DNA from 2 places in the Comamonas sp. FG99 genome. Region 2 is predicted to be linked to the other one. Evidence: predicted binding sites of a transcription regulator. Region 2 holds the regulator's gene; the other holds the start of a gene.
What was found. The regulator sigma-54, encoded in region 2, starts transcription at its own class of promoters, with help from an activator protein. The targets are predictions, from matches to a motif close to TGGCANGNAANCTGCTTT.
Positions count from the first base shown of each region.

Region 1 (7,216 bases), on a different contig from region 2:
GCCATCCACCCGCGCCGGCCCTTCGCCGCGCTCGGTGTAGACGTTGATGACCCCGCCCGAGGCATTGCCGTACAGGGCCGAATAGGGGCCGCGCAGCACCTCGATGCGCTCAGCCGAGGCCAGGTCGATGCTGTTGATCTGGCCCTGGCCGTCCGGCATGGTGGCGGGAATGCCGTCCACCAGGATCTGCACGCCACGCACGCCGAAGGTGGAGCGCGCGCCGTGGCCGCGGATCGACAGCTGCAGGTCCTGCGCGTAGTTCTGCCGGTTCTGCGCCAACAGGCCGGGCACGGCGGGCAGGGTTTCGGAGAGGTTGACCTGCCACTGGCGATCGCGTGCGCGCTCGCCGTCTATCACCGTGACGGAGGCCGGCGCATGCTCCAGCGGCGCGGGCGCCAGCGTGCTGCGCACCGTGACGCTCGGCAGCGTGTCGTGCTCGGCCTGCGCGGCCGCGGCCTGCGCCAGCGCCAGCAGGCTGCCGAAGGCCGCGAGCCTCAGGGGCTGGCCCGCAGGCGCGCGAATGGGGGCTGGGGGCATGGGGGCTCCTCGCATGCAAGGCTGAAGAAAAAACGCAGGGCGCGGCAAGCCGCGCACTGCAAAAGCCCCATGCGGCACCGCCGATGCCGCATGGCGCGGCGGGCGATCAGAAGAAGCCCAGCGCCTTGGGGCTGTAGCTCACCAGCAAGTTCTTGGTCTGTTGGTAGTTGGACAGCGCCGACTTGTGGTTCTCGCGGCCGATGCCCGATTTCTTGTAGCCGCCGAAGGCCGCGTGCGCGGGGTAGAGATGGTAGCAGTTGGTCCACACCCGGCCGGCCTTGATCGCGCGGCCCATCTGGTAGGCGGTGGTGCCGTTGCGGCTCCACACGCCGGCGCCCAGGCCGTACTCGGTGTCGTTGGCGATGCGGATCGCGTCCTCCATGGTCTTGAAGGTGGTGACCGAGGCCACCGGGCCGAAGATCTCCTCCTGGAACACGCGCATGTCGTTGCGCCCGAACAGCAGCGTGGGCTTGATGAAAAAGCCATCGTCGATCTCGCTGCCGGGGCGGTGGCGCTCACCGCCGGTCAGGCATTGCGCGCCCTCCTGGCGGCCCACGTCGATGTAGCCCAGGATGCGTTCGAGCTGGGCCTGCGACACCTGGGCGCCGACCATGGTGCTCTTGTCCAGCGGATGGCCCTGCTTCATCGACTGCACGCGCTTGACCGCGCGCTCGATGAAGCGCTCGTAGACCGACTCCTGGATCAGCACGCGCGAGGGGCAGGTGCAGACCTCGCCCTGGTTGAGCGCGAACATGGAAAAGCCTTCCATCACCTTGTCGAGGAACTCGTCGTCCGCGTCCATCACATCGGCGAAGAAGATATTGGGGCTCTTGCCGCCCAGCTCCACCGTCGAGGGGATCATGCTGTCGGCCGCGGCATGCAGGATGCGCTGGCCCACGGCGGAAGAGCCGGTGAACGCGATCTTGGTGATGCGCTTGCTGGTGGCCAGCGCCTCGCCGGCCTCCTTGCCGAAGCCGTTGACCACGTTGATCACGCCGGGCGGCAGCAGGTCGCCGATCAGCTCCATCAGCACCATGATGGAGGCGGGCGTCTGCTCGGCGGGCTTGAGCACCACGCAGCAGCCGGCGGCCAGCGCGGGCGGCAGCTTCCAGGCGGCCATCAGCAGCGGGAAGTTCCAGGGAATGATCTGCCCGACCACGCCGATGGGTTCATGGAAATGGTAGGCCACCGTGTTGGCGTCGATTTCGGAGATGCCGCCCTCCTGGGCGCGGATGCAGCCCGCGAAGTAGCGGAAATGGTCGATCGCCAGCGGAATGTCGGCCGCCATGGTCTCGCGCAGCGGCTTGCCGTTGTCTATGGTCTCGGCGATCGCCAGCAGCTCCAGGTTCTGCTCCATGCGGTCGGCGATCTTGAGCAGGAGGTTGGCGCGCTCGGTGGTCGAGGTCGCGGCCCACTTGTCCTGCGCGGCATGGGCCGCGTCGAGGGCCCGGTCCACATCGCTGGCATCGGACTGGGCCACCTTGCAAAACGGCTTGCCGGTGATGGGCGAGACATTGTCGAAGTAGCGCCCCGCCAGCGGCGCGACCCACTGGCCGCCGATGAAATTGTCGTAGCGCTGCTTGTAGGGGTAGGCGATGTCGAGGTTGAAACGCTTGAGTTCGAACATATCCATGAAAGTCTCCTGGGTTGGTGATGGCCGGCATGCCCTGCCGCCGGCTGCCCAGGGATATACAAACTTCGTGCCAGCCGGGTTCAGCGGCGCGCGGCGGCCCGGGTGCTCCAGGCCATGGCATGCGGCTGTGCCAGTCTGGAGCAGCGACTGTTGCAGATGGCACACCCTAGAATGTGGGGCCATCGCGCACCATCCGCACACCACCATGCTCAGCATCCAAGACATCCATGCCGCCGAGGCGCGCCTCGGCGGCCAGGTCGAGCGCACGCCCTGCCTGTATTCGCACACCTTGTCGAACATCGTCGGCGCGCAGGTCTACCTCAAGTTCGAGAACCTGCAGTTCACCGCCTCGTTCAAGGAACGCGGCGCCTGCAACAAGCTCAGCCAGCTGAGCGATGAGGAGCGGGCGCGTGGCGTGATCGCGATGAGCGCCGGCAACCATGCCCAGGGCGTGGCCTACCATGCGCAGCGCCTGGGGCTGCGGGCGGTGATCGTGATGCCGCGCTTCACCCCTGGCGTGAAGGTGGAGCGCACGCGCAGCTTCGGCGCCGAGGTGGTGCTGCACGGCGACACGCTGGAGGAGGCCCGCGCCCATGCCTATGCGCTGGCCGAGCAGCAGGGCCTGGTCTTCGTGCACCCCTACGACGACGAGGCGATTGCCGCCGGCCAGGGCACCTTGGCGCTGGAGATGCTGGCCGAGCAGCCCGGCCTGGACCTGCTGCTGGTGGCGGTGGGCGGCGGCGGGCTGATCGCCGGCATGGCGGTGGCGGCCAAGGCGGCCAAGCCCGGCATCGAGGTGGTGGGCGTGCAGACCGCGCGCTTTCCGGCCATGGTCAATGCCATCAAGGGCACCGAGCATCCGCAGGGCATCTCCACCATGGCCGAGGGCATCGCGGTGGGCAACCCCGGCGTGCTCACCAGCGCGGTGATCGCCGCGCTGGTGGACGACCTGGTGCTGGTGGACGAGGGCGAGATCGAGCAGGCGGTGCTGATGCTGCTGGAGATCGAGAAAACCCTGGTCGAAGGCGCGGGCGCCGTGGGCCTGGCGGCGCTGCTGCGCTACCCCGAGCGCTTCGCGGGCCGCAAGGTCGGGCTGGTGCTGTCGGGCGGCAACATCGACCCGCTGCTGCTGGCCTCCATCATCCAGCGCGGCATGGTGCGCTCTGGCCGGCTGGCGCGGCTGCGCATCAATGCGCGCGACGTGCCCGGCATGCTGGCGCGCATCACCGCCATCGTGGCCGACGCCGGCGCCAACATCGAGGAGGTGCACCACCAGCGCGCCTTCACCAGCCTGGCGGCGCAGAACACCGAGATCGAGATCGTGCTGCAGACCCGCAGCAAGGCCCATATCCAGGAGGTGATGGAGCGGCTGCAGGCGGCGGGCATGCAGGTGGTGGTGAGCTGAGCGGGCAAGGAAAAGTTGAGCGTTGTGCGTTTTGCGTGAAAGCCGGTATTCCCTGGCGCTCAACGCATAGCCTCAGGCGCCCAGCTTCAATGCGCTGGGCTGGGTGAGGATCTCGGGCTTGAGGATGGCGTCGAGCTGGGCCCGGGTCAGCAGGCCCTTGGCCAGCACGATGTCGTAGACGCTGCCGCCGCTGGCATGGGCTTGCTGCGCCACCGCGGTGGCATTGGCATAGCCGATGTAGGGGTTGAGCGCGGTCACGATGCCGATCGAGTTCTCCACCGATGCGCGCAGGTGCTCGCGGTTGGCGGTGATGCCCTGCACGCAGCGCTCGGCCAGCGTCAGGCAGCCGTTGCGCAGGTGGCTCACGCTCTTGAAGATGCTGTGGGCGATGATGGGCTCGAAGGCATTGAGCTGCAGCTGCCCGGCCTCGGCCGCGAAGCTGACGGTGACATCGTTGCCGATGACCTCGAAGGCGATCTGGTTCACCACCTCGGGGATGACCGGGTTGACCTTGCCCGGCATGATGCTCGACCCCGCCTGCATCGCCGGCAGGTTGATCTCGCCCAGGCCCGCGCGCGGGCCGCTCGATAGCAGGCGCAGGTCGTTGCAGGTCTTGGACAGCTTGACGGCCACCCGCTTGAGCACGCCCGACAGCTGCACGAAGGCGCCGCAATCCTGGGTGGCCTCGATCAGGTTGGGCGCGGTCTGCAGCGCGATGCCGGTGATCTCCTGCAGGTGCCTGAGCACCAGCGGCGCATAGTCGGGATGCGCGGTGATGCCGGTGCCGATCGCGGTGGCGCCCATGTTGATCTCGCAGATCAGCAGCACCGCCTCGCGCAGCCGCGCCTGGTCTTCGCCGATCATCACCGCATAGGTGCTGAACTCCTGGCCCAGCGTCATGGGCACCGCGTCCTGCAGCTGGGTGCGGCCCATCTTGAGCACGTCCCTGAATTCCTCGGCCTTGTGCTCGAAGGCCAGGCGCAGCACCTCCATCGCATCGATCAGCCCGAGGATGCCGAACCAGGTCGCGATCTTCAGCGCCGAGGGATAGACGTCGTTGGTGCTCTGGCCGATGTTCACCTGCTCGTTGGGGTGCAGGTACTGGTACTCGCCCTTGCGGTGCCCCAGCAGCTCCAGCGCGCGGTTGGCGATCACCTCGTTGGCGTTCATGTTGGTCGAGGTGCCGGCGCCGCCCTGGATCACGTCGACCACGAACTGGTCGTGCAGCTGGCCGGCCTGCAGTTCCCGGCAGGCATCGACGATCGCGTCGCAGCGCCGCTGGTCGAGCAGGCCCAGCTCGTGGTTGGCCAGCGCCGCCGCCTGCTTGATGCTGGCCAGCGCGCGGATCAGCTCGGGGTAGATGGAGATCGGCGTGCCGGTGATGGGAAAGTTCTCCTGCGCGCGCAGGGTGTGCACGCCGTAGTACACATGGGCGGGCACCTCGCGGTCCCCGAGCAGGTCGTGTTCGATGCGAACGGATGGGTCGGTGCTCATGGTGCTCCTCACTGCGGCTTGATCGCCATGGTCTCGATGATGGTCTGCAGCTGCGCGCTCATCGGCAGGTCCAGGCTGGTGCCCGAGGGCAGCCGGCGCAGGAACCAGCGCTTGTACTGGCGCTCGATCTCGCCGTCCTCGGCCAGCTCCTGGAAGCTGGCCTTCACCACCTGCGCCAGCTGCGGGTCGTCCTTGCGGAACATGATGGCGTAGGGGTCGTAGGAGAGGTAGTCGCCCACCACCTGGAACTTGCCCGGGGTCTTGCCGGCGTTCTCCGCGATCAGGCCGTACAGCAGCACGTCGTCGGTGGCGAAGGCGTCGGCCTCGCCGGAGGCCACCTGGGCAAAGCCCTGGGCGTGGTCGGGCACCACCTGCAGCTGCATGCCGAGCTTGAACTTCTGGTCCAGGTCGCGCAGCGCCTTCTCGTTGGTGGTGCCGGCCGTCACCGCCACCTTCTTGCCCGCCAGGTCGCGGAAGCTGCGGATCGGCGTGCCCTGCCGGACCATCACCTTGGTGCCGGCCACGAACATGATGGGCGAGAAGGCCACCTGCTTCTGGCGTTCGAGGTTGCTGGTGGTGGAGCCGCACTCCAGGTCCACCTTGCCGCTGGTGACCGCGGCCATGCGGTTGTCGGAGGTGACCGGCACCCACTGGATGGCCAGGCTCTTGTTGATCGTGTCCTCGATGGCCGTCACCAGCGCCTTGCACAGCTCGATGGAGTAGCCGATGGGCTGCCGGCGGGCATTGAGGTACGAAAACGGCACCGAGGCCTCGCGGTAGCCCAGCGCGATGCTGCCGCTGCTGCGCAGCTTGGCCAGCGTGCCGTGGAGTTCGGCGCCGACGGCCTGCACCGGCATGCCTATGGTCTGGGCGGGGGCGGCGCAGCACAGGCCGAGCGCGCAGGCCAGCACGGAGAGTCGTTGAAGGTTCACCGCATGCTCCTTCCGGCTTCAGGAATGCGCGGGATGGGCCAGCGTGGCCTGCAGCTCCGCATCCAGGCGCTGCGCATTCGCCGCGGCTTCACCCTCGGGCAGCAGCTCGCCTTCCCACTTGGCGACCACCGCGCTGGCGATCGAGTTGCCCACCGCGTTGGTGGCCGAGCGGCCCATGTCCAGGAAGGTGTCCACGCCCAGGATCAGCAGCAGGCCGGCCTCGGGGATGTTGAACTGGTTCAGCGTGGCGGCGATCACCACCAGCGAGGCGCGCGGCACGCCGGCCATGCCCTTGGAGGTCAGCATCAGGATCAGCAGCATGGTGATCTGCGTGCCCAGCGACAGGTGGATGTCGTAGGCCTGCGCGATGAACAGGGTCGCGAAGGTGCAGTACATCATCGAGCCGTCGAGGTTGAACGAGTAGCCCATGGGCATCACGAAGCTGGAGATCTTGCGCTTGACGCCGAAGCGGTCCAGCGCATCCAGGATCTTGGGGTAGGCGGCCTCGGAGCTGGCGGTGGCGAACGACAGCATGAAGGCTTCCTTGATCAGCACCAGCAGTTTGAAGATGCGCGGCCCGAGGAAGGTGAAGCCGGCGAGCACCAGCAGGGCCCACAGCGTGAACAGGCCCAGGTAGAAGTCGCCCATGAAGACCGCGAACTTCAGCAGGATCTCCAGTCCGTTCACCGCCACGGTGGCGGCCATGGCCGCCAGCACGGCCAGCGGCGCGAGCTTCATCACATAGCCGGTGATCTTGAGCATCACGTGCGACAGCTCGTCGATGGCCGCCACCAGCGTCTTGCCCTTCTCGCCGAGCGCGGCCAGCGCGACGCCGAAGAACATCGAGAACACCACGATCTGCAGGATCTCGTTGTTGGCCATGGCCTCGGCGAAGGACTTGGGCACCAGATGGCTGACGAAGTCCTTGAGCGTGAACTTGCCGGTGGCCAGGTTGGTGGCGGCGCCGATGTCCGGCAGCGGCAGCCCCAGGTTGTGGCCGGGCTGCAGCACATTGGCCAGGATCAGCCCCAGGATCAGCGACACCAGCGAGGCGGTGACGAACCACAGCATGGCCTTGAGGAACACCCGGCCCACCGAGGCCGCGTCGCCCATGTGCGCGATGCCCACCACCAGCGTGGAGAACACCAGCGGTCCGATCAGCATCTTGATCAGGCGCAGGAACACGTCCGACATGATGGAGATGTAGCCGGCGAT
Region 1 is NZ_JBMDII010000026.1:69,134-76,349, reverse strand. It holds gene ACODRX_RS17540 (TonB-dependent receptor domain-containing protein) at 1-537, opposite strand, end outside; gene exaC (acetaldehyde dehydrogenase ExaC) at 644-2,170, opposite strand; gene ACODRX_RS17530 (threonine ammonia-lyase) at 2,376-3,575, shown strand; gene aspA (aspartate ammonia-lyase) at 3,648-5,069, opposite strand; gene ACODRX_RS17520 (amino acid ABC transporter substrate-binding protein) at 5,078-5,926, opposite strand; gene ACODRX_RS17515 (dicarboxylate/amino acid:cation symporter) at 6,020-7,216, opposite strand, start outside.
Region 1: the regulator sigma-54 is predicted to act here: its motif matches at 2,226-2,243, upstream of exaC (acetaldehyde dehydrogenase ExaC).

Region 2 (7,216 bases):
ACAATGCCATGCAGATCAAGGCCGCGGCCAACAACGACGACGCGGGCTTCAACTCCTTCTTCAAGACCGGCTGGAAGCGCTTCTACCTCAAGTGGTACGGCGATGCCCACCCCTCGGCGATGGAGCTGTGCCCCAAGACCACGGCCTTGGTGAAATCCATTCCTAACGTCAAGGCCGCGATGTTCGCCGAGCTGCCGCCCGGCGCCAAGCTCAACCTGCACCGCGACCCGTACGCCGGCTCGCTGCGCTACCACCTGGCGGTGCTGGCGCCCGACGACGACCGCTGCATGATCGAAGTCGACGGCCTGCCCTACAGCTGGCGCGAGGGCGAAGGCGTGATCTTCGACGAAACCTACATGCACTGGGCCGAGAACCGCAGCGAAGGCAACCGCATCGTGCTGTTCTGCGACGTGGAGCGGCCCATGACCAACCGCTTCGCCCAGTGGCTCAACGGCTGGCTGGGCAAGAACGTGGTGGCCGCCGCCAGCTCGCCCAACAACGACGGCGACCCGCGCGGCCTGATCAGCAAGCTGTTCAAGATCTCGTTCTACATGGGCCAGTACCGCCGCCGCTTCAAGGCCTGGAACCCCACGGCCTACAAGCTCACCAAGTTCGGGCTGATGATCGCGGTGGTGGCGGCCTTCGTCTGGTGGTGACGGGCGCTCAATCCAGCAGCGCCACCTGAACCTCGCGCGGGCCGCGGTAGGGGTTGCGGCCATGCCAGACCTGCAGGTTGTCGAGGATCATCACGTCGCCGTCCCGCCAGGGCCACTGGTAGGTGAAGCGATCGCACAGCGCCTCCATCTGCGCCACTTCGTCTTCGCTCAGGCGCTCGCCATTGCCCAGCGACGCGCCGGTGCGGTACTTCTGGTGCCGGCGGTAGGCCTGGCTGCGCGCCTCGTCCTCGACCTGCGGCCGCATGTGGATGACCGAGCGGTACAGCTTCTGCCCCGTGGCCGGGTGGGTGACGAAGGGCTCCAGGTCGTTGAAGACCGTGAGGCTGCCGTCGTCGTGCCACAGCGGCCGCAGGCCTTTGCCGGCGCAGATGCGCTCGACATCGGCGCGCTCGTCGGTGAAGAAGGCCTGGTTCCAGCCGCGCTGGTCCATGTCGGCGTAGCTGTCGTCCAGTGCCTGGCTGGGCGGCCCGAAGTTGCGCGTCATGCGCGTGCCCAGCTGCTCCAGCCTGCCGCGGATGGCGGCCGGCATGGCGGCGACGAAGCCGCGCATGTCGCCGATGATGGTCTCTCCGCCTTCGATGGCGGTCTGGCGCGAGAAAAAGGCGATGCGCCGGGGGTAGTCGCGCATGTAGGCCATTTCGGAATGGATGGCCAGCCGCACCGAGCTGGCCAGGCGGGTCGATTCCATCACCTGGCCCTGGATGGCCTTGCGCGGCGCGCGCCCGCCCTCGTAGCTGCCCGCGAACTGCGGGAAAAGCGCGGTCAGCGCGCCGAAATCCGCCGTCTCCTCCAGCGCAAAGCCGCGCAGCACGATGCCGCCGTGCGCGACGATCAGGCGGTCGAGCTGCGGGCGCGAGACGCGCACCCAGTCCAGGAAAGCCTGGCGTTCGGCCAGCGGCCCGCCTTCGCGGCAGCAGATGAACAGCGGCGCCTGGCCGGGCACGCGCTCGTAGCAGTAGACATCGTCGCCCAGCTGGTGGATGGATGCGGGCACGGCAACGCCGGCCAGCTCTTCAGTGAAAGTGGCTTGCATGGAAATTCCTCTCAAAAGCTTCAATCGCGATAACTGGAGTCGAGCCGGTCCATCTCGCGGCGGATGGCCGCCCATTCGCGCTCGCCACGCACGGGCACCCTGGCAAAGGCGTCGCGCGTGGACTGCACCGCGGTCGCATCGGCCAGCCGCAGTTGCCCGGCCGCCATCGCATCCACCTGGATGCGGCAGGCCGACTCCAGCCAATACAGGTTGAAGAAGGCCTCGGCGATGGTGCGCCCGCCCACCAGCAGACCGTGGTTGCGCAGGATGGCCACATGGTGCCCGCCCAGGTCCTGCACCAGGCGCTCCTGCTGCGGCAGCAGCACCTCGGGCCCGCTGAAGTCGTGGTAGGCGATGCGGCCGTGGAACAGGCAGGCCTGCTGCGACAGCGGCAGCAGCCCGCACTCCATGGCCGAGACCGCCGTGCTGGCCCGCGTGTGCACATGCAGCACGCACTGCAGGTCGTGGCGCGCCGCATGCACCGCGGTGTGGATCACATAGGCGGCCGGGTTCAGGCCCAGGCCGATGTCGGGCTCATAGAGGATGTCGCCGTTCAGGCGGATCTTGAATAGCCTGGATGCGCTGACCTCGGTGTACAGCAGCCCGTAGGGGTTGAGCAGGATGGCCTCGTCCTCGCCGGGCACCCGGGCCGTGATGTGGTTGTAGATCAGGTCGCTCATGCCGTAGCGCTGCACCGCGCGGTACAACGCCGCGAGGTCCTGGCGCAGCCGCCACTCGGCCTCGCCCACGCCCCGCCCGCGCCAGTAACCCGCATCGTAGCCGGTGGCCATGTCCGCTGCTTGCAGGTGCGCCGTCATTGGAGGGCCAATCCCAGTTCGCGGATATTGTCGCGGTCGGCCGCGAACTGGCGCGCGGCATAGTCCGAGTAGTCGCGCGCGCCGAGGAAGCGGTCGGGCATGGATTCCATAGCCAGCGCGCGCTGGTAGTTCCCGTCGCGGGTGGCGCGCTGGATCGCATCCTGGATGCGGGCGACCAGCGCGGCATCCATCTGCCTGGGGCCGGCAATGCCGATGACCGACTGCACCGTGATGTCATAGCCCAGCTCGGCCATCGTGGGCACATCGGGCCAGCCCGGCAGGCGCCCGGGCTCGGCCACCGCCAGCAGGCGCACCTTGCCGGCCTGGGCCATCGCGCCCCAGCCGGCCTCGAACATCACATCCACATGGCCGCCCAGCAGTGCGGCCATGGCATCTGCGCCGCCCTTGAAAGGCACATAGTTCACCGCAATGCCGGCCTTCTTCTGCCACTGGCCGGTGGCGATCTGCCCCAGCGAGCCGGTGCCCACGGCCGCCACGTTGAGCCTGCCGGGATTGTCCCTGGCATAGGCCACCACCTCGGCCAGGCTTTTCCAGCGCGAGCCCGCCGGCACCGAAACCGCGTAGGTGTAGCTGGTCAGCCCGACGATGTAGCTGAAGTCCTTGAGCGGGTCGTAGCTCACCTTCTGCAGGTGCGGCAGGCGAAAGACCGCGGTGGTGATCACCGCCAGCGTCGCGCCGTCGGGCGCGGCCCGGGCCATGGTGGTGGGGCCGAGCGTGCCGCTGGCGCCAGGCTGGTTGAGCACCACCACCGCCGGCCCCTGCGCCGACAGCGCATGGGCCAGTGCCCGCATCTGGGTATCGATGGGCCCGCCCGCGGGGAAAGGCACGATGAGGCTCACCGGCCTGGCCGGCCAGGCCGGCGCCGCCCGGCCCAGCGGCGCGCACAATGCCGCGCCGCAGCCAGCCGCCAGCTGCAGCCATGCGCGCCGGCTGCTGGAATACTGTGATTGCATGATGTCTCCTGATACGTGGGGCTTGCCGTGGATTCACGGCCGTTACAGCGTTTTCAGTGTAGGAAAGACATCCGTTATCAGTAATTCCCACAAGCTGGCATTGCAATGCCTTGTGAGAATATCCGGGATACCACCATGCGCATCGAAGACCTGCAGACCTTCCAGGCGGTCACCCGCTTTCCCAGCCTGAACCAGGCCGCCGCCGAGCTGGGCGTGTCGCAGTCGACGCTGACCAAGACCCTGGCCCGGCTCGAGGCCGAGACCGGGCTCAGGCTGTTCGAGCGCTCGCGCCAGGGCATCGCGCTCACCGAGCTGGGCCGCACTTTCGCCAAGTACGCGCAGAACATCTCGATCACGCTCGACGCGATGCATGCCGAGATGGGCGACATGCACGCCGCGCGCGCCGGCAAGGTACGCCTGGCCACACTGCCGCACCTGCTGCCCAGCCTGGTGTCGCCGGTGATGCGCCGCTTCCTGGCATCGCGCCCGCTGGCCACCTTTTCGGTCTCCACCAGCCTGAGCCCCCACCTGCTGGCGCAGCTGCAGACCGGCGAGGTCGATCTGGTGTGCGCCTCGATCCCGGACGAGATCCCCGCCGGGATCGCGGTCGCGCCCATTGGCGCGCTGCAGGTGCAGATCGCGGTCAGCGCCAGCCATCCGCGCCTGCAGGAGCTGCGCGGCTTTGCCGACCTGGCGCGCGAGCGCTGGATCGTGCCCGCCAGCTCGATCTACCTGCGGCAATGGCTGAACCAGCGCTTCGTGCGGCTGGGGCTGCCGCTGCCGCGCATCGCGGTGGAGAGCAATGGCTCGCAGCTCGCCTTCACCGAGCTGCTGCGCCACACCGACCTGATCGGCATGCTGCCATCGCACACGCTGGGCCAGCCAGAAGGCGCCGGGCTGGTGGGCCTGGCGGGCGAAGGCATGCGCTGGCAGCACGACTTGGCGCTGCTGTGGCGCGAGCAAGGCCATCTGTCGGCGCTGACGCAGGAGTTCCGCGACGCCATGCTGCAGGCCGGGCAGCAGATGGTGCTGTGACTACAGCGTCTTGCGCAGGTTGGCCGGCGGTATCCGCAGCGCCTCGCGGTACTTGGCCACGGTGCGGCGCGCGCATTCGATGCCCTGCTGCTGCAGCAGCTCGGCGATCTTGCTGTCCGACAGCGGCTTGTTCGGATTCTCGGCATCGAGCAGCTGCTTGATCAGCGCCTTGACCGCGGTGCTGGACGCGCTGCCGCCAGCCTCGGTGCCCAGGCCCGAGCCGAAGAAGTACTTGAGCTCGAAGGTGCCCTGCGGCGTGGCCATGTACTTGGCCGTGGTCACGCGGCTGATGGTGGATTCGTGCAGGCCCAGCTCGTCGGCGATCTCGCGCAGCACCATGGGGCGCATGGCCAGCTCGCCGTGCACGAAGAAGTTCTTCTGCCGCTCCACGATGGCTTGCGACACGCGCAGGATGGTGTCGAAGCGCTGCTGGATGTTCTTGATGAACCAGCGCGCCTCCTGCAGGCGCTGCTGCATGCCGGCATGGCCCTGCTCGCCCTTGTGGCCGCGCATGGCGCTGGCATAGAGATCGTGCACGCGCAGCTTGGGCATCACCTCGGGGTTGAGCTGCACCCGCCACTGCGGCGCCTGGCCGGCGCGCGCGGCGGCGCCCGGGCGCACGATCACGTCGGGCACGATCACGTTGCGCTCCACGTTGGCGTAGGGGCGCCCCGGGCGCGGCTCCAGCCCGGCGATCAGCGCCATGGCCTCGCGCACCACCGCCTCCTTGCAGCCGGTGAGCTGCACCAGCTTGCGCACATCGCGGCGCGCCAGCAGATCGAGCGACTCATGGCAGACCAGCAGGGCCGTCTCCAGCGCCTCGGCACTCTTGTGCCGGCCGCGCTGCAGCGCCTTGATCTGCAGCACCAGGCATTCCTGCAGGTTGCGCGCGCCCACGCCCACCGGCTCCATGCTCTGCAACAGGCGCAGCGCCACCGTCAGGTGGTGCATCACGGTGTCCAGCGCCTCGGCATCCTCCGCGTCGGCCAGGTTTCCGGCCAGCTCGACCAGCGGCTCTTCGAGATAGCCGTCGTCCGAAAGCGATTCGATCAGGAAATACAGCGCGGCCCGGTCCTCGGGCGACAGCCGCAGCGCCAGCGCCTGGCGGTGCAGCGCGTCCTGCAGCGACTCGTGGGCATGGGTGTGGTCGAGGGCGGAGTAGTCCTCGTCGTCGCTGCCGGCGCCGCGCGCCGGCATGTCGCCGCCCCAGTCGTCGGTGGCGGTGTCGCGGCCGTCGTCGCCCTCCCAGGGCAGGGCTTCGGCGCTGACCTCGGCCACGGGTTCGGCATCGAACTCGGCGGTGGCGCTTGTCTCACGCACGCTATCAGCTACAAAATCAGAAGCAACCTCGTCGGCGGCCGGCTCGCGCGGCGCGGCTTCCGCCGCTGTCTCGGCCTCATCCTCGGCCCGCTCCAGGAACGGATTCTCGTCGAGCATCTGCTCCACTTCCTGCTGCAGCTCCTGGGTGGACAGCTGCAGCAGCCGGATGGACTGCTGCAATTGCGGGGTCAGCGTCAGGTTCTGCGAAACCTTGAGCGACAGGCCGGGCATCATGGACACGACTCTACAGGCCCGCTCGGATCACATGCGGAAGTGCTCGCCCAGGTACACCCGGCGCACATCGGCGTTCTCGACGATCTCCTGCGGCGTGCCCTGCGCCAGCACCCGCCCATCGCTGATGATGCAGGCGTGGTCGCAGATGCCCAGGGTCTCGCGCACGTTGTGGTCGGTGATGAGCACGCCGATGCCGCGGTCCTTCAGAAAGCCGACGATGCGCTGGATCTCGATCACCGCGATCGGATCGATGCCGGCGAACGGCTCGTCCAGCAGGATGAAGCGCGGCTGCGTGGCCAGCGCCCGGGCGATCTCCACGCGCCGGCGCTCGCCGCCGGACAGCGCCACCGCCGGCGATTCGCGCAGGTGCTCCACGCGCAGCTCCTGCAGCAGCGAGGTCAGGCGGCGCTCGATCTCGCTGCGCGGCAAGGCCCGGCCGCCTTCGTCGCGCTGCAGCTCCAGCACGCCGCGCACATTGTCCTCGACGCTGAGCTTGCGGAAGATCGATGCCTCCTGCGGCAGGTACGACAGCCCCAGCTGCGAACGCTGGTGGATGGGCATGTTGGCCACCGAGTGGCCGTCGATCAGGATGTCGCCCGCGTCGCTGCGCACCAGGCCGACGATCATGTAGAACGAGGTGGTCTTGCCGGCGCCGTTGGGCCCCAGCAGGCCCACGACCTCGCCCTTGCGCACGGACAGCGACACGTCCTTGACCACCTTGCGGCTGCCGTAGGACTTCTGCAGGTGCCGCGCCTCCAGGCAGCTCAGGTCGCTGCCGGCGGCCAATTCGCGCACCGCGATGGTGCTGACAGGCTCCGCCACGATTATTTCGCCCCTTCATTGAGCTGCGGGCTGGAGCGCAGCTGCGTGCCAGGCCCGGCAGCGGGCGGCGCGGCCGGCTTGGCGCCGCTGCCACCCCCGCTGCCACCGCTACCCGCGCCCTGCGAATCCTTGGGCGACAGCATCACGCGCACCCGGCCGCCGCTCTTGGCGCCCGGCTTGGGCTCGCTGGCCTGCGCGGATTTCTGCCCGTTGACGGTGAAGGTGTCGCTCAGGTTGTTGTAGACGATCACCGAGCCGCTGACCTGGTCGGTCAGCGTGGTTTCGCGGTAGCGCCGCAGCTCG
Region 2 is NZ_JBMDII010000024.1:10,829-18,044, forward strand. It holds gene ACODRX_RS16460 (aspartyl/asparaginyl beta-hydroxylase domain-containing protein) at 1-656, shown strand, start outside; gene ACODRX_RS16465 (TauD/TfdA family dioxygenase) at 664-1,710, opposite strand; gene ACODRX_RS16470 (class II aldolase/adducin family protein) at 1,731-2,528, opposite strand; gene ACODRX_RS16475 (tripartite tricarboxylate transporter substrate binding protein) at 2,525-3,502, opposite strand; gene ACODRX_RS16480 (LysR family transcriptional regulator) at 3,638-4,537, shown strand; gene ACODRX_RS16485 (RNA polymerase factor sigma-54) at 4,538-6,091, opposite strand; gene lptB (LPS export ABC transporter ATP-binding protein) at 6,119-6,913, opposite strand; gene lptA (lipopolysaccharide transport periplasmic protein LptA) at 6,916-7,216, opposite strand, start outside.